3 regions of the Kocuria sediminis genome follow, and region 2 is predicted to be linked to each of the others. Evidence: riboswitches for the same ligand, from Rfam matches in the RefSeq annotation. Region 2 holds a riboswitch; each other region holds the start of a gene.

Region 1 (5,677 bases), on a different contig from region 2:
TCGTCGGAGGTGTAGGCGAAGACCCGGAAGCCGCGGGCCACGAGCTGCTCGGTGGCGTCGAGCAGCTCCACCACGTCGGGCAGCAGGGTGTCCTCGTCGGCGATGACCTCGAGCTTGACCCAGTCGGTCTCCAGGGCCTCGCGGCCGAGCTCGGCGGTGAGCAGGGCGTCCCGGGCGGTGTAGCAGCCGGCGGTGTTGGGCAGGATCCGGATGCCGCTGCGCTCGAGCATCGCGAACAGCGAGTCGCCGTGGCCGGGGGCGTAGCGGCGCAGGGCCACGGTGGTCAGCTCGGTGCCGGAGGCCAGCAGGGCCTGTTCCAGGGTGTGCAGCGAGCTGAGCCCGCCGGTGCCCATGATCAGCCGGGAGGACAGCGCGGTGCCGTCGAGCACGAGCGGATCCACCAGGGGTTCGGGGCGGGGTGCGGGGTGGGTCATGTCAGCCTCCCTGGACGGCGGTGATGATCTCGACGGCCTGCCCCTCGGCCACGGGGGTGCGGCCCCAGCGGCTGCGCGGGACCACGGCGGCGTCCACCGCCACGGCCACGCCCAGCCGGCGGCCGTCCAGCGGGGCGCCGTCGGGGCCCAGGGGCCGCCCGACGGTCTCGGCCACGAGGTCCACGACGGTGGTGTCCCCGGGGACGACGTGCGGTCGGCCGTTGAGGGTGATGGCGGTCATCGGGTGCTCCTGTTCGGGGTGCGGGGCCCGGTCCCGGGGTCCGTGGGGGGCGCCTCGGCGGGGCGGTCGAAGCGGTGCGGGTCGGTGGTGGCCAGGTGCTCGGTGTCGGGTCCCGGGTCCGCGCCGGACCGGCCGAGCACCAGCTCCGCGGCGAGGCGGGCGGCCAGCGGGGCGAGCAGGACGCCGTGGCGGAAGTAGCCCGTGGAGACCACGAGGCCGGGCACCGGGTGCCCCTCCGGGCCGCGGACGCGGCCCAGGTACGGGATGTCGTCCGGGGTCCCGGGCCGGGCGCGGGCCATGGCCTCGACCAGCTCGAGGTCGGCGACGCCGGGGACCACGGCCTGGGCGTCGCGCAGCAGCCGGAACACGCCCCCGGCGCTGATCCCGTCGAGGTCGTCCTCGCGGGAGGTCGCCCCGATCACCACCGTCCCGTCGTCGCGGGGCACCAGGTAGACGGGCACCCCGTGGACCAGGCCGCGGACGGTGCGCTCGAGCAGGGCGGGCGCCCCGCGGGGCGGGCGGGTGCGGAGGATGTCCCCGTGCACCGGGCGCAGCGGCGGCCGCCAGGCCCCGGGCAGGTCCTCCAGGTCGGTGAGAGCCGCGCCGGGGGCGAGGACCGTCTCCGCCGCCGAGACCATCCCGCCGCCGGCCAGGCGCAGGCCCGTCACCGCGCCGTCGGAGCCGTGGCGCAGGCCCGTGGCGCGGTCGTGCACCAGGCGGGCGGGCCCGCCGTCGGGGCTGTCCGTGCCGGAGGGCCCGGACGGTGCGGGGAGCTCGGGGGCGACGAGGGCGGCGAGCAGTCCGGCCACGAGCCGGCGCGGGTCCACCTGGTGGTCGTCGGGAATGCGGTGCACGGCCGACAGCCGCGGGCTCAGGGCCGGCTCCAGGGCCCGGGCCGCGCGCAGCGGCAGCGGCTCCACGGCCATGCCGTGGCGCCGCTGGAGCTCCCGCAGGTCCGCCAGGGCCTGCCGGTCGGCGGCGTCGACGCCGCACACGAGCGTCTCGGTGGCGCGGTAGCCCACCGAGCCGCCGGCGGTCTCCTCCACGGCGGCCACGAACGCCGGGTACGCGCCGGCCGAGGCGAGCATGAGGGGATAGAGCGGCTCCTGCTGGTACTGGACCTCGCTCACCGGGGCGAGCATCCCGGCCGCCGCCCGGCTGGCCCCGGCGCCGGGCTCGGGATCCACCACGGCCACCGAGCGGCCGCGGCGGCGCAGCTCCCAGGCCGTGGCCAGGCCGACCACCCCGGCCCCGACCACGGCGACGTCGGCCCGCACGTGCTGGGCGGCTGGCATCGGGACGGAGGGCACGGACGTCACCGGCATCGTCCTTTCCTACGGCGGCATGACCCGCATCAGGTGTGGCGGTCGGCGCCGGACGCCCTCTCAGCCCCCGTGGGGCTCCCGCAGAACCGCTGACCTATCATTCAGCGTGTGACCCAGCATACCCAGGACACCCCCGCACCCGCCGCCTCCGGGCTGCGCATGACGCGCACCGACCGGCTCCTCGCCGCCCGGCTGTACGTGTGCACCGACGCCCGCCGCGCGCAGGGCGACCTCGAGGAGTTCCTGCACGCCGTCTGCGCCGGCGGGACGGACATCGTCCAGCTGCGGGACAGGAGCATCGACACCGACGAGGAGATCGCCGCGCTGCGCCTGCTGGGCCGGGTCGCCGCCGAGTACGGCACCCTGGTCGCCGTCAACGACCGCGCCGACCTCGCCGCGCTCGTGGGCGCGGACGTCCTCCACGCCGGCCAGCACGACCTCTCCCCCGCCCAGGCCCGGCAGCTGCTCGGCCCGGACGTGCTGATCGGCCGCTCCACCCACGATCTCGGCCAGGCCCGTGCCGCCCTGGCCGATCCGGACGTGGACTACTTCTGCACCGGGCCCGTGTGGGAGACCCCCACCAAGCCGGGCCGGCCCGCCACCGGCCTGGGCTTCGTGCGGGAGGTCGCCGCGCTGACCGAGGCCCGGCTGGACGCCGACCCGGCGGCCGCGCCCGTGCCGTGGTTCGCCATCGGCGGCATCGACGAGCAGCGCCTCCCCGAGGTGCTGGCCGCCGGGGCGCGCGGCGCCGTGGTGGTCCGGGCGGTCACCGAGGCCCCGGACCCGCGCCTGGCCGCCGGTCAGCTGCGCAGCCTGCTCCCCGCCTGACACGCGTCCTGCTCGGCACGCGTCCTGCCCGGCGGCCTTCCGGCCGGACACGCTGCCCGGGGACATCCGCCGGGCGCCTGCCGCAACTCCCCACCGGCTCCCCGCCGCCGCACAGCCCGGTCTGAGAGCATGGACCCCACGGACGACGACGGAGGAGTGGCCCATGGACCCCGAGCTCGACCCGCAGGTGCGGCACGCGGTGGAGCATCCCGCGCAGACCGCCCGCGGCCCGGAGGACGTGCAGCTGCGCGTCCGGCTGGCCGGCGAGCCCGCCCGGCGAGCGCTGGGCACCCACTGGGAGGAGGGCGCCCCGGAGGACGCCGCCCCCGGCGAGGACCGGCTCGCGGCGGCCGTGCTGCTGGCCACCCTCTTCGGCGACACCTTCTGGCTCGAGCGGGCGGCCCGGCTGCCCGGTGACGTCCCGGGGTGCCCCTCCGCCCCGCCGAGCGGGCTGCTGGAGCTCACCCGCGTGCCCGGCGCCCGGGCGGCGATGGCCTCGGTCCTGGAACGCCCCCTGCTGACCGGGCTGCTGGAGTGGGGCACGAACCCGCTGCCCGAGCAGCCGCCGCTGGCCGTGGCGCAGGCCGCCCGGGACCTCTCGATCCCGGACGACGGGCGCGTCTACCGGGTGGTGCGCCGCCGCGCCGAGCGCTTCCTGGCCCGCGAGTACGACGGCTCGGAGTCGCTGGAACGGTTCGTGACCCTGCTGACGGAGGCCGAGAGGGGCTACCGCGAGGACGGCCCCGTGCTCTCCGGCGAGACGCTGCCGCCCGCAGCTCCCCCGGCCGCTCCTCCATCGCCGACGGCACCGGCGCGGCCCACTCCCGGGGACGGCCCGGCCGGGCCGCCGTCGTCGAACCCCTCGATCGCGGACGCCCCGCAGGCTCCGCAGTGGGGCGTGAGCCCCTCCACGCCCGCCCCGCCGCCGCCCGGGCAGGTCGGCCGCCCCGGTGCGCCCGGGGAGCCGTTCCCGGGCCAGGCCCAGGGCGGGCCGTATCCCGGCCCGGGCGCGGGTGGCCCCCTGGCGGGGACCGGCGGCCCGGCGGCCGGCGGATGGCCGCCGCCCCCGGCGCACGATCCCGCGGAGGACGACTCCGACAACCTCAAGGCCTGGGGTCTGGTCTTCCTCGCGATCGTGGCGGTGATCGTGGCGCTGATCTTCGTGCTCTGACCGGCGCGGTCCCGCGCCCCGCCCCGAGGTGACGGAGGTCCTCCAAGATACTTGCATCGGAAATATTTTCCGGGGTATCCTTGCGGACATATCAACCTGTGTGGTGCCGACGCCGACGGAGAAGCCCGAGATGCCGATCTTTCCCCAGAACCCCGATCCCCGGAGCCTGACGCCGCGCCCGGCCGACGACCTGCTGTCCGCCGGGACGCGGATGGGCGCCGTGGAGCTGCTCGTGGCCGACCTGGACACGATGCTCGCCTACTACACGGACGCCGTGACCCTCGAGGTCCTCGCCCACGCCGGGGACACCGCCGTGCTGGGCCGCGACGGCCGGACCGTGCTGCGCCTGCGCCAGGTCCCGGAGCTGCCGCCGGCCCGCCGCGGCCAGGCGGGGCTGTTCCACACCGCGGTGCTGTTCGAGGACGAGCCGGCCCTGGCGGCCGCCCTGGCCTCGGTCGCCGCCGTGGCGCCGCGCTCGTTCACCGGCAGTGCCGACCACCTCTACAGCCAGGCGTTCTACTTCGACGATCCCGAGGGCAACGGCGTGGAGCTCTACACCGACCGCCCCCGGGACACCTGGCGGCGGGAGGCCAACGGGCTGCTCACGCTGGCGTCCAACCCCCTGGACCCCACCGCGTTCCTGGGTGAGCACCTGCCCGAGCCGGCCGGTGCGCGGCCGGCGGCGCCGCCGGCCACCCTCGGCCACGTCCACCTGCAGGTCGGCGACATCCCGCAGGGCCGGCAGTTCTACGTGGACGTCCTGGGCTTCGAGGTGATGAGCGACATCGGCTCGGCCCTGTTCATCGCGGCCGGCGGCTACCACCACCACATCGCGCTCAACACCTGGCACAGCGCCGGGGCGGGCCCGCGGGCGGCCTCCCTGGGTCTGGGGCAGGTCAACATCGACCTCCCCACGGCCGAGGACGTCACCGCTCTGCAGGCCCGGCTGGCGGACCACCGGGTCCCCACCCGGCACGACGGCGCCGTGCTGCGCTTCGAGGACCCCTGGAACACGCTCATCCAGGTGGGCGTCGCCGCGTAGGCCCCGCCCGGAACGGGACCCGGACGCGCCGGTGGCGCAGGACGCCGGGGATGCGGCCGGCGTCGCCGAGGGCCTCGCCGCGGGCGAAGTCCGCCCACAGCCGGCGCACCTGGCGGCCGGCGGCGTCGATGTCCTCCCACGCGGCGCCGGCGACCAGCCCGGTGCCCGCCCAGGTCGGCTCGTCGCCGAAGAGCAGGGGCAGGTCGACCGTGTGGGCCGCGCCGTACGGGTTGCCCGGGGCCGCCCAGGAGATCACGTAGCGGTGGGCCGTCCCGCCGGCGCGCACGTGCCGGCGGGCGAACCGGCGGATCGCCCGGGAGTAGACGGCCCGGGTCGCCCATCCGACCACGGCCCGGCGCAGCACCGGCCCCAGCAGCGGCACGCGGGTCCACCGCTGCAGGGCCGGCACCGTGGGCAGGTAGAGCCGCGCCTCCTCGGTGGTGTGGCCGATGAGGACGTCGACGTGCGGGGCGACCCGGTCCCAGGCCGCGTCGATGTCCTCCTCGGCGGGCAGCGGGTGGTGGCCGTACTGGGTGCCGAAGGGCATCGCCCCCAGCAGCCCGAAGGGCGCCGCGTGCCGCTCCACGTCCGCCTGGGCGGCGACCACGTCGGCGGCGGGCATCGCGGCCGTCACGG
Region 2 (5,677 bases):
CGGTGACCGGCCCGTGGGACCAGGCCGTGGTCAGCGCAGGTTCGCCGCAATTCAGGAACTGCACCCGCATGTGCCGCCAGGTGGGGTGTCGAGTTGGAACACGCGCGCACCGGCATGGCACCGAAGATCAAGACTACTCGATCCCGTCAATGCCCGCCAGCCGGACCGCCGCGACCGGCGCGGCGAAGAAGTCCCGCTCCAGGGCGCAGGCCTCCAGGAACACCTCCCGCATCCGCTCCCGCACGGCCGGTGACGCGCCCCGGGCGGCCTCGTCGAGCAGCTCCCGGGCCGTGCGGGTCGCCTCCTGGAAGCCCTCGTCGGCGTAGGTGGCGAGCCAGTCCGCGTAGGGGTGCTCGCCGGTCCCGGCGGCGGCCGCGAGCTCCCCCAGGTGCCGGCCGACGTCGGCGTAGACCCAGAAGCACGGCAGCACCGCGGCGAGGCCCACCGGATAGGGCTCCGCGGCGGTGGCCGCGAGCAGGAAGGAGGTGTAGCGCCGGGTCACCTCCCCGGGCCCGGCGCCGGCGGCACCGGGCCCGGCGTGCCGCAGGCGGGCCCGGTGCAGCTCGCTCTCCGTCTCGGTGCAGGACACCGCGCCGGCCGCGAAGAACAGCCGCTGCCGCTCGTCCGGGGCCCGGGCGGCGAGCAGGGTCAGCGCCCGGCTGTAGCCGTCGAGGTACTGCAGGTCCTGGTCGAGGTAGGCCAGGAACCGCTCCGGCTCGAGCCGGCCGTCGCCCAGGCCGCGGACGAAGTCGAGCTCCTCGATCTCGCGGCGCACCCCGGCGGAGGCCGCCCAGAGCTCGTCGCTGAACCGGGCCGGTGCCGCGCCCCAGCTCTCCAGCGCGTCCTGGACGTGGTGGAAGTGGTGCACGGGGCCGCTGCCGTGGCCGACCGCCAGGTCCCCGGAGCGCTCGAGCGCCCCGCGCAGCCACTCGCGGGCGATCCTGAGGCTGTGCGCCCAGTCCCCGTGCCGGGCCTGCAGGGTGGCCAGCGCCGAGGAGAGGGAGCAGCCGGTGCCGTGGGAGTTCTCGGTGGGCACGCGGGCGCCGTCGAACGCGACGAGGGGCTTTGGCGCGTCCGGGCCCACGAGGGCGTCGGGAGTGCGGTCCCCGGTGAGGTGACCGCCCTTGACGAGCACCAGGGTGCCGTGCGCCCGGGCCACTCGGTGCCCCTGCGCCAGGGCCTCCGCCCAGGAGGAGGCGATCTCCTCCTGGGCGAGCACCGCCAGCTCCGGCAGGTTCGGGGTGACGAGGTCGGCGTGGCCGAGCATCGCGCGCAGGGCGTCCTCGGCCTCCCGCTCGAGCAGGCGCCCGCCCGAGGTCGCGACCATGACCGGGTCCAGCACCACCACCGGCGGCCGCCGGTCCTCGAGCCAGCGGGTCACCGTCTCGATCACCGGCACGGAGCCGAGCATGCCGATCTTCACCGCGTCGATCTCGACGTCCTCGGCGACGGCGTCCAGCTGGGCGGCGAGGAACTCCACCGGCGGGACGTGGACGCAGCGCACCCCGAGGGTGTTCTGCACCACGACGGCCGTCACGGCGCTCATGCCGTAGCCGCCCATCGCCGCGATCGACTTCAGGTCCGCGTGCTGTCCCGCCCCGCCGGTGGGATCGGTGCCGGCGACGGCCAGGACGCGGGGCACCCGAGGGCTCATCGGGCCGCCTCCTCGGGGACGCGGCCGAAGGCGCGCACGTAGCGGGCGGCCGCGGCCGCGGGGTGGGGGTCGGCGCAGATCCCGGAGACCACGGCCAGTCCCGCCGCGCCGGCGGCGCGCAGGGCTGCGGCGTCCTCGACCCGCACCCCGCCGATCGCCAGGCACGGCAGGGCGGTCCGGGCCGCGGCACGGGCGAAGCCCTCGACGCCCAGCGGCTCGGGGTGGTCGGGCTTGGTCCGGGTGGCGCGCACGGCGCCGACCCCGAGGTAGTCGACGGTGCCCGGGGGCAGCGCAGCGGCCGCGTCCAGCTCCGGCGCCGTGGCGGCGCTCAGGCCCAGCACCGCGTCCGGACCGCAGATCCGCCGGGCCAGCTCCACGGGCAGGTCGCTCTGGCCGACGTGCACCCCGGCCACGGGCGCCCCTGCCGCCCGGGCGGCCAGGTAGACGTCGGCGCGGTCGTCGACGAGCACGGGGACGTCCCGGCCCACGCGCTCGGCGACGGCCACGAGCAGGGCGACCAGGTCCCGGGCCGGGGCGTGCTTCTCCCGGACCTGGACCATGGTGGCTCCCCCGGCCACGGCGGCCGCCACGACGTCGGGCACGCTGCGCGGGGCACTGAGCGCCGTGTCGGTCACAAGGTGCAGGGCCAGGGCGGCGGGATCGAGACGGGCGCTCACCGGGCACCCTCCTCGCGCACGAGCTCCGCCCGGGCGGCGAGCTGCTCCGGGGTGATGGTGTGCAGCCGGTCCAGCAGGGCCACGGCGAAGGAGCCGGGACCGGCGCAGCCGGCGGCGGCGTCCTCGGCCGCCAGGGTGTAGACCGTCGTGGCGGCGGTCGCCGCCGCGGCGGGGTCGGCGCGCACGGCGGTGAAGGCGGCCATCAGGGCGCCCAGGGCGCAGCCGCCTCCGGTGATCCGGGTCAGCAGCGGCGTGCCGTGCGGCACGCGCACCACGCCCCCGTCCGGGGCGCGCACGAGGTCGACCGGACCGGAGACGGCCACGGCCGAGCCGGCCTGCGCGGCGAGCGCGGCGGCGGCGTCCCGGGCGGCGTCGACGCCGTGGGTGGCGTCCGTGCCCCGCCCGCCGGCGCCGCCGGCGAGGCCCATGATCTCCGAGGCGTTGCCGCGCACGATCGCGGGCCGGTGCCGCAGCAGGTCGCGGGCCAGGGCGGTGCGCACGGGCAGGGCGCCCACGGCCACGGGGTCCAGCACCCAGGCGCGGCCGGCCCGCTGCCGGGCGCCGACGGCCTCGTAGGCGGCCCCGCGCTGCTCGGCGGTGGGCGTGCCGGTGTTGACGAGCAGCCCGTCGGCGAGCTCGGCGAAGACCCCGCCCTCGCCCTGGATGTCGGTCATGGCCGGGGAGGCGCCCACGGCCAGCAGGACGTTGGCGGTGACGTTGGCGACCACGGTGTTGGTGATGCACTGCACCAGAGGCGCCGCGGTGCGCAGCTCCTCGAGGGCCGTGGCGGCGTCCTCGGCGAGCGCGGGGTCCGGTGGCGCCGCCTCGGCTCCTGCGGTGCGGGCGGGCAGGGGTACGGCATCGCGCATCAGGGACATCCCTTCGCTAGTACTGGCTAGATCAGGTTCGACGGGTGTGATCTCAGCCGCTCGCGCGGCACCCCGTGTCAGGTGTTCCGCCAGTCTAGCCGCCGGCCGGTGCCGGGCGCGGCGGGCCCGGCCGCGGGCCGGGGTGCCGCCGTGGACCGCCGCACGAGGCGGCCGCCCGGTCAGAAGAACCCGTTGCCGTGCGGCATCCGCTCCGGGACGGGCTGGAAGACCTCCCAGTGCTCGAGGATCCGCCCGTCGACGACCCGCCACAGGTCGTAGCAGCCGGCCGGGCGCCGGTCGCCGTGCTCCCGGCCCTCGTCGTCGGGCTCGAGCACGCCCTCGGTGACGGTGAGGACGAAGTCGCCCTCGCCGAGCACCCGGTGGAGGGCCCGCCGGGCGAGCCGGGCGTCCGGGCCGGCGCCGTGCTCGACGTAGCGCGGGTCGCGGGCCAGCTCCTCAAGGGCCTCCCGGTCCGCGCCCAGGAGCCGTTCGTGCACCCACTCGGTGATCAGCGCCTTGTTCACCGCGGTCTTCTCGTGATCCGTGACCTGGCGGGGGCCGTCGATCCGGTGCGTGCCGACGGCTCCGCCGGGCAGCGGCTCGAGGGCGTCCCAGTGCTCGGCGAGGCGGTCGCCGGCCACGCGGAAGACGTCCACCGCCACCAGGGGCTCCGGGCCGAGGCCGTGGTAGACGCAGTGGACCGCGACCATGTCCCCGTCCTCGAGCACGCGCAGGTTGTCGATCCGGAAGTCCTCCGGCAGCTGCTGGAGGACGGCGCGGAGCCCCTCCCGGCCGTCGGGTCCGAGCCCGGAGTGCTGCCGGAAGTCCGGGGCCCAGTACCGGTCGAGGGCCGCGGGGTCCCGGTGTCCGAAGAGGTCGGTGCCCGCGGTGAGTACGATCTGCTTGCTGCTCATGGCCATCCCCTCGGCGCTGCGGGCCGGGGGTCCGCCCGGTCGGGCCGCCCGCGTGTGGTGTGACCACGCTACTCCCGGCGCTGGGCGGCCGGACAGGAGATCGGGCCATGTGACGGCCGGGGAGACCGGCAGGAGGCGGGTGGAGCCCGCGGGCACCCGGGGCGGGTCACGGCCGAGCGCCGCGGCGCCCCAGTGCCCCGGCGGAAGAACGGCGGGACGGCGCCAGGAACCGGGCCGGGTGACGGCCCCGGATCCCGTCAGGAGCGCGGGTCCTGCAACGGCGGAGGACCCCGACCGGCGGGTCGGGGTCCTCCGGGGTGCCTCGGCGGCCTGGCGCTCAGCCCTGGCCGGCGGGCCGGCCGCTGGTGAGGTCCTCGGCCTTGACGCCGACGCCCACGACGGTCGGCCCCTGTCCGGCGGGAGCGCGCTGCGGGAGCTCCGCGGCGGTCGTCGCCTCGTGCCGCCCGCCCTCGGCGGCAGCCGCCTGACCGGCGGTCACCTGGGCCTCCCCCGGTCGTGCGGCCGGGGCCGAAGCACGGCGGGAGCGGCGGCGCGGGCGCGCCGGCTCCGCGGGCGCCCCGGCCGTCGTCCCGGCGGAGGGCCCGGACGGGGCCTGGCTCGTGACCTGCCGCTCCCGGGCGGGGCTCTGCGCCGGCTCGGCCGACGCGCCCTCGGGCTCAGCGGCGGACGCGCCGGCGGCCGGCGCGGCGCTCCGCTGCTCCGGCTCCCGCTGGTCGAAGGCCTCCGCCAACGAGTCCAGGCTCAGGCGCGGCGCCTCGGCGGGCTCCTCGGCGACGGGCGCGTGGCCCTGCGGGAGCTCGATGACCTCGCCCTTGATCGTCAGGCGGGACCCCTGCTCGGCCGCGGGCTCCTCGGCGGCGGGCTCGGGCTCGGCCGGGGACCGGGTCTCCCCCGTCTCCTGCTGCTCGGCCGCGGTCTCCGCGCCCTGGCCGCGGTTGCGGCTGCGCTTGCCGCGGCGCTTCTTGCGCGAGCGGCCCGAGCCCTCCGGTCGGGACTCCGCCGGGGCGGCCGGCTCCTCGGCGCGGGGCGTCTCCGCCTCCTCCGGGGTCTCGTGGTGGGTCGCGGCCGCGATGGTCGCGAACGCCGTGCGCGCGGCCTCGGCCTTCGCCTTCTCCGCCGGATCCGGCTCCGTGGTCCGGGCCTCCGGGCGGGCGGGCGGCTGCTCGGCCTGGCCGCGACGGCCGCGCTTGCGGTCGGTGCGGTCGGTGCGGTTGGGCCGCTGGTCGCGGATCTCGCCCGGGACGCCGCCGGTGCGGCCCTCCAGCGGGTGGTCGTGCACGACGACGCCGCGGCCGGCGCAGTGCTCGCAGGGCTCGGAGAACACCTCGAGCAGGCCGGTGCCCATCCGCTTGCGGGTCATCTGCACCAGCCCCAGGGAGGTCACCTCGGCCACCTGGTGCTTGGTGCGGTCCCGGCCCAGGCACTCCACCAGCCGGCGCAGCACGAGGTCGCGGTTGGACTCGAGCACCATGTCGATGAAGTCGATGACGATGATGCCGCCGATGTCCCGCAGCCGCAGCTGCCGCACGATCTCCTCGGCCG
Region 3 (5,677 bases), on a different contig from region 2:
CACCCAGATGCAGCTGCACGTCATGCTGCTCATCGCCTTCGGCATCAAGGCGGCGGTCTTCCCGCTGTCCTTCTGGCTGCCGGACTCCTACCCGACGGCCTCCGCCCCCGTGACCGCCGTGTTCGCCGGGCTGCTGACCAAGGTGGGCGTCTACTCGATCATCCGCACGGAGACCGTGCTGTTCCCCGGGGAGCGGCTCGACACCCTGCTGATGTGGGTCGCGCTGCTCACCATGGTGGTGGGCATCCTGGGGGCGCTCGCCCAGATCGACATCAAGCGCATGCTGTCCTTCACCCTCATCAGCCACATCGGCTACATGATCTTCGGGGTGGCCGTGGGCAGCCAGGAGGCGCTGTCCGCCACGGTCTACTACGTGGCCCACCACATCGTGATCCAGACCAGCCTGTTCCTGGTGGCCGGGCTGATCGAGCGCCGCGGCGGGTCGACCAACGTGGATCGGCTCGCCGGCATGGCCAAGATCTCCCCGCTGCTGGCGCTGCTCTACCTGGTCCCCGCACTGAACCTGGGCGGCATCCCGCCGTTCTCGGGCTTCCTCGGCAAGACCGGGCTGCTGCAGGCCGGCGTGAACCAGGGCGATCCGCTCGCCTACGTGCTCGTGGCGGGCTCCGTGGCGGTGTCCCTGCTGACCCTTCTGGCCATGATCCGCGTGTGGAACCGCGTGTTCCTGCGCACCCCGGAGGACGCGGAGTACCCGGACCCGATCCTGCTGGCCCCGGTCCCGGCGGGCTCGCGCTTCCTCCTGACCTCCGGGTCCGTCGACGACCAGGAGGGGCGGTTCGCCGGCAAGGGCGACGTGCGCCTCATGTCTCCCTCGATGCTCGGCGGCGCCTCCGCGCTCGTGGCCGTGGGCGTCGCCCTCACCGTCTTCGCCGGCCCGCTCTTCCAGCTCGCGGACAACGCCGCGGAGAACCTGGTCCACCCCGAGCGCTACGTCACGGCCGTCCTGGACCCCGGATCGGTTCCCCTGCCCGTCGTGGAGGAGGCCCCGTGAGCTCGCGACCCAAGAACTCCCTGCTCGTCGAGTTGCCGCTGCTGGTGTGGCTCGTGCTCGTGTGGGGCGCCCTGTGGGGCGACTTCGGCCTCGGCAACCTGCTGTTCGGCGCGGTGCTGGCACTGCTCGTGACCTGGGTGCTCTACCTGCCCCCGGTGCAGCTCTCCGGCCGGTTCAACCTGCTGCAGTTCGCCGTCTTCGCCGTGACCTTCGTGTGGCAGGTCGCCAAGGCCAGCGTGGACGTCATGCTCGTCGCGATCCTCGTGGGTCCGCGGGCCCGCAGCGCGGTCGTGAGCGTGGACCTGCGCACGCGCTCGGACCTGCTGCTCACCGCCACCGGCCACACCATGGCCCTGATCCCCGGCTCCATCCTGGTGGAGGTGGACCGCGCCCGGTCCACCCTCTACTTCCACGCGCTCAACGTCCGCACCCCCGAGGAGGCCGAGTCCTTCCGGCGGTCGGCGCGGCAGGTCGAGGCCGCGTGGATCCGCATCATGGGCACCCGGGCGGAGCTCGCCGCCCTGCGGGCCGAACGGCGCGGGGGCGGCGGGACGCAGGCCGAGCAGCGGGACAGCGCGGCGATCAGCTCCCCGGTCACGGCCGGGCAGCAGATCGTCGGCGGCCGGCGGGGCGACGTCCCCACCGGGACCGCCCGGACGCCCCACACCACCCGGCCCACGCAGACGACCCGGACCACCGAGGAGGACCGCCCGTGATGGAGATCGCCGTGGCCGTCGCGGCCGTGCTGCTCAGCACGGCCGCCGCGGGCACCCTGTACCGGCTGGCCAAGGGCCCGTCGCTGCTGGACCGCGTGGTGGCCACCGACGTCCTGCTGGCCATCGTGGCGGCCGCGCTCGCCGTGGAGATGGCCTATCACCGGCACCTCAACAACCTCATCCTCATGGTGATCGTCTCCCTGGTGGGGTTCATCGGCGCCGTGACGGTGGCGCGCTTCGCCACCCAGACCGCCGAGCACGGGAAGTGAGCCCCGTGCTGGACACCGTCCTGGACGCCGCCGCGGCCGTGTGCCTGGTCCTCGGCGCGCTGATGTCCCTGGCCGCCGCGATCGGTCTGGTCCGGTTCCCCGACCTGCTGACCCGCATGCACGCGGGGACCAAGCCGCAGGTCTTCGGGCTGCTGCTCATGCTCACCGCCGTCGCCCTGGAGAACCGGGACCCGGTCATGATCCCGCTGATCGCACTGGGGTGGATCTTCCAGCTGCTCACGGTGCCCGTCTCGGCGCACATGGTGGGCCGTTCCACCTACCGGACCAAGCACCTCAACCGGGCCACCCTCACGCAGGACGACCTGCAGGAGGTGCTCAACCGTGCCGGCGAGCGGGACGGCAGCGAGCCGGCCGTGGGCGCGTCCGCGCCCGCCGGCACCCCACCGGCCCGCACCGACGAGACGCGCACCGACGAAGCCCTCGTCGACCCGCCGGCCGCGGACGGGCAGCACGCCGACGGACAGCAGACTGACGGATCCGGGAGGACGCGTTAGGCTGGGCACGATCGACGGGCGCATCCGCGCCGCCCCGACGACAAGGAGCAGCAGTCCATGAACACGAAGATCCTCGAACTCGCCGGCACCGGCCTCTCGCTGGGCGGCGTGGCGCTCTCGCACAAGGTGCTCGGTGCCGCGTGGACGCGCATCACGGGGGACCCGCCCCCCGCCAAGAACCCGGACCCGGACGAGGCGTGGACCGGCATCATCATCTGGTCGCTGGTGACCGGCCTCGTCGGCACGGTCATCAAGGTCGGGATCTCCCGCCAGATCGCGAAGATGGACAAGTCGTCCCGGAGCAACCCCAAGGCCTCGAGCCAGGCCGAGGTCTGAGCCCCGGCGGCCGGCTCGCGAGGGGGCCCGTCCGTGCGGACACCACAGCGGTGTCGGCACGGACGGGCCCCTTCGTCGCCCGTGAGCGCGGCGCGGGAGCGACGGCTGCGCCGTGGGCATGGGCGGAGCGGCCGACGTGCGGGCGGCAGCACGGGCGACGGTCCTGGCGACGGTCCGGATGACACCGCGTGCGGCAGTGCAGCAGCGGGGGCGGCGGAGGGGTAGACTCGGTGGCACTGAAACGACAGGGGAGCGCACCCCGCCGGCGACGGCGGCAGAGCGCTGAGAGTGCGGATCACCGCAGACCCTCGAACCTGCTCCGGTTAGCACCGGCGAAGGGAGTCGAGCACCTCAGGGGTGGCTCGCGGACGTGAGCTCCGGCCGTGTCCGCGCGGACCCCTCCCCTCCTGGCACCGATGGCTCGCTGAGCCCAGGAGGAACCCACCATGAACACCACCACGCACCGTCCCGCCGGCCGCAACCGCGCGCCCGGGTCCTCGTCCTGGCGGGTCGTCGACATCGTCGTGGCCGCCGTCCTCGCCGCCGTGTGCGCGGTGGTCTTCTGGGCGTGGTCGAACCTGCTCTACCCCGTGGTCGGCGCCGCCGCGGTGACCTATCCGCCCGCGGTGGGCCTGATCGCCGGCGGCTGGCTCGTGGCCGGCGTGCTCGGCGGTCTGATCATCCGCAAGCCGGGCGCCGCGCTGTTCTGCGAGCTGCTCGCCGCCGTCATCGAGGGCTTCCTGGGCACCCACTTCGGCTGGACCGTGATCCTGTCCGGCCTCCTCCAGGGCCTCGGGGCCGAGCTGGTCTTCGCCGCGGTGCGCTACCGCCGCTACAACGCGGCCGTGGCCGCCGCCGCCGGCGCGGTGAGCGGCATCTTCCTGGGCGTCAACGAGAGCATCATCTACAACTACGAGTGGACCCTCGGCCACCAGGTCGTCTACGTGGTCCTCGCGGCCCTCTCGGGCGCGGTGCTCGCCGGCCTGCTGATGTGGGCCGTGGTGAAGGCGCTCGCGGCCACCGGCGTGCTGCAGGGCCTGGCCTCGGGCCGGGTCGCTCGGCGATGACCGCCGCGGCGGTGCGCCCTCCCGGCACGCCCACCGCCGCTGGGGCCCGCGTCGAGGCCCGCGGCTTCGGCTGGCACCACCCCGGCCGGGAGGCCCCCGCCCTGCAGGGCGTCGACCTCGTGGTCGAGCCGGGGGAGCGGGTGCTCCTGCTGGGGCCGAGCGGAGCGGGCAAGTCGACGTTCCTGCACGCCCTCGCGGGGGTCCTGCACGACGACGACGGGCTCTCCCGCCACGGGGAGCTGCTGCTCGACGGCACGGACCCGGACCGGGCGCGGGGCCGCGCGGGGCTGGTGCAGCAGGACCCCGAGTCCCAGGTGGTGCTCTCCCGGGTCGGGGACGACACCGCCTTCGGCCTCGAGAACCTCGCGGTGCCCCGGGAGCAGATCTGGCCGCGGGTCCGCGCCGCCCTCGACGACGTGGGACTGCCCCTGCCGCTCGACCACCCCACCGCGGCCCTGTCCGGCGGGCAGAAGCAGCGCCTGGCGCTCGCGGGGGCCGTGGCGATGAGCCCGGGGCTGCTGCTGCTCGACGAGCCCACCGCGAACCTGGACCCCGCCGGGGTGCGGCAGGTCCGGGACGCGGTGGCACGGTGCCTGGACCGCAGCGGGGCCACCCTCGTGGTCGTGGAGCACCGTGTGGCGGTGTGGGCCGACGTCGTGGACCGTGTCGTCGTGCTCGGCCGCGACGGGGGGATCACGCACGACGGCTCCCCGGCGCAGGTCCTGGGGGAGGCCGCCGACGAGCTGAGCCGCGCCGGAGTCTGGGTGCCCGGCCGGATCCCGCCCACGCGCGCGCCGGCGCGCCCCCGGGAGGACGCGGAGCCGCTGCTGAGCGCGGGAGGGCTGGCCGTCTCGCGCACCCAGCCCTCCGCGCGGCAGCTGCGCGCCCGGCGCCGGGCGCGGCGCCGCGGCCGCCCGCTGGGCGACGCCGCGGCGGGCCGGGACCTCCCGGTCGCGGCGACCGGCGTCGGACTGGACCTGCGCCGTGGCCGGGCGCTCGCGGTGACGGGACCCAACGGCGCCGGGAAGTCGACCCTCGCACTCACGCTGGCGGGCCTGCTGGCGCCCGTGCGCGGGACCGTGACCGCGCACCCGGCCCTGGCCCGCGGCGCCGGGCCGGACCCCCTCGAGTGGACCGGGCCGGATCTGGTGGCACGGGTGGGGACGGTCTTCCAGGAGCCCGAGCACCAGTTCCTGCGCGCCACCGTGCGGGCCGAGCTCGAGCTCGGACCCCGTCTGGCGGGCACCCCGGAGGCCGAACGGGACCGCCGCACGGAGGAGCTGCTCGACCGGCTGCGGCTGACCCACCTGGCGGACGCGAATCCCTTCACCCTCTCCGGCGGCGAGAAGCGGCGGCTGTCGGTGGCCACGGTGCTGGCCACCGACCCCGACGTCCTGGTGCTCGACGAGCCCACCTTCGGTCAGGACGCCCTCACCTGGGCCGAGCTCGTGGACCTGCTCCTGGAGGTCGTGGGCGCCGGCACGGCCGTGCTCGCGGTGACCCACGACGAGGACTTCGTGCGGGCGCTCGGGGCCGACGTCCTGGAGCTGGGGACTGCCGTGCAGGGTTCCCGGCCGGCCACGGAGCACGTCCGGTGAGCGCGCCTACGATCGGTCCGGCGGCCCGGACCTCCCTGCTGGGCCGCGCCCATCCCGTGGTGAAGCTCGCCGGGGCCCTGGCCCTGACCGTGACGCTGCTGCTCAGCGCGGATCCCGTGACGTCGGGGATCGTGCTCCTGGGCGAGGTGCTGCTGCTGACCCTG

What was found. Region 2 has a riboswitch for thiamine pyrophosphate ahead of thiM (hydroxyethylthiazole kinase). Riboswitches for the same ligand answer to the same signal wherever they lie in the genome.
Region 1: another riboswitch for thiamine pyrophosphate. It lies ahead of GMA12_RS16660 (FAD-dependent oxidoreductase); the one in region 2 lies ahead of thiM (hydroxyethylthiazole kinase).
Region 3: another riboswitch for thiamine pyrophosphate. It lies ahead of GMA12_RS02770 (ECF transporter S component); the one in region 2 lies ahead of thiM (hydroxyethylthiazole kinase).

The regions. Positions count from the first base shown of each region.
Region 1 is NZ_WOGU01000019.1:5,933-11,609, reverse strand. It holds gene GMA12_RS16670 (thiazole synthase) at 1-434, opposite strand, end outside; gene thiS (sulfur carrier protein ThiS) at 436-675, opposite strand; gene GMA12_RS16660 (FAD-dependent oxidoreductase) at 672-2,000, opposite strand; TPP riboswitch at 1,990-2,092, opposite strand; gene thiE (thiamine phosphate synthase) at 2,160-2,828, shown strand; gene GMA12_RS16650 (hypothetical protein) at 2,992-3,999, shown strand; gene GMA12_RS16645 (VOC family protein) at 4,130-5,041, shown strand; gene GMA12_RS16640 (carboxylesterase family protein) at 5,016-5,677, opposite strand, start outside.
Region 2 is NZ_WOGU01000001.1:426,695-432,371, reverse strand. It holds gene GMA12_RS02015 (bifunctional hydroxymethylpyrimidine kinase/phosphomethylpyrimidine kinase) at 134-1,654, opposite strand; gene thiE (thiamine phosphate synthase) at 1,651-2,331, opposite strand; gene thiM (hydroxyethylthiazole kinase) at 2,328-3,200, opposite strand; TPP riboswitch at 3,192-3,285, opposite strand; gene GMA12_RS02000 (nuclear transport factor 2 family protein) at 3,380-4,114, opposite strand; gene GMA12_RS01995 (Rne/Rng family ribonuclease) at 4,452-5,677, opposite strand, start outside.
Region 3 is NZ_WOGU01000002.1:115,784-121,460, forward strand. It holds gene GMA12_RS02745 (Na+/H+ antiporter subunit D) at 1-1,012, shown strand, start outside; gene GMA12_RS02750 (Na+/H+ antiporter subunit E) at 1,009-1,728, shown strand; gene GMA12_RS02755 (MrpF/PhaF family protein) at 1,725-1,997, shown strand; gene mnhG (monovalent cation/H(+) antiporter subunit G) at 2,003-2,512, shown strand; gene GMA12_RS02765 (DUF4235 domain-containing protein) at 2,570-2,848, shown strand; TPP riboswitch at 3,085-3,206, shown strand; gene GMA12_RS02770 (ECF transporter S component) at 3,295-3,915, shown strand; gene GMA12_RS02775 (ABC transporter ATP-binding protein) at 3,912-5,513, shown strand; gene GMA12_RS02780 (energy-coupling factor transporter transmembrane component T family protein) at 5,510-5,677, shown strand, end outside.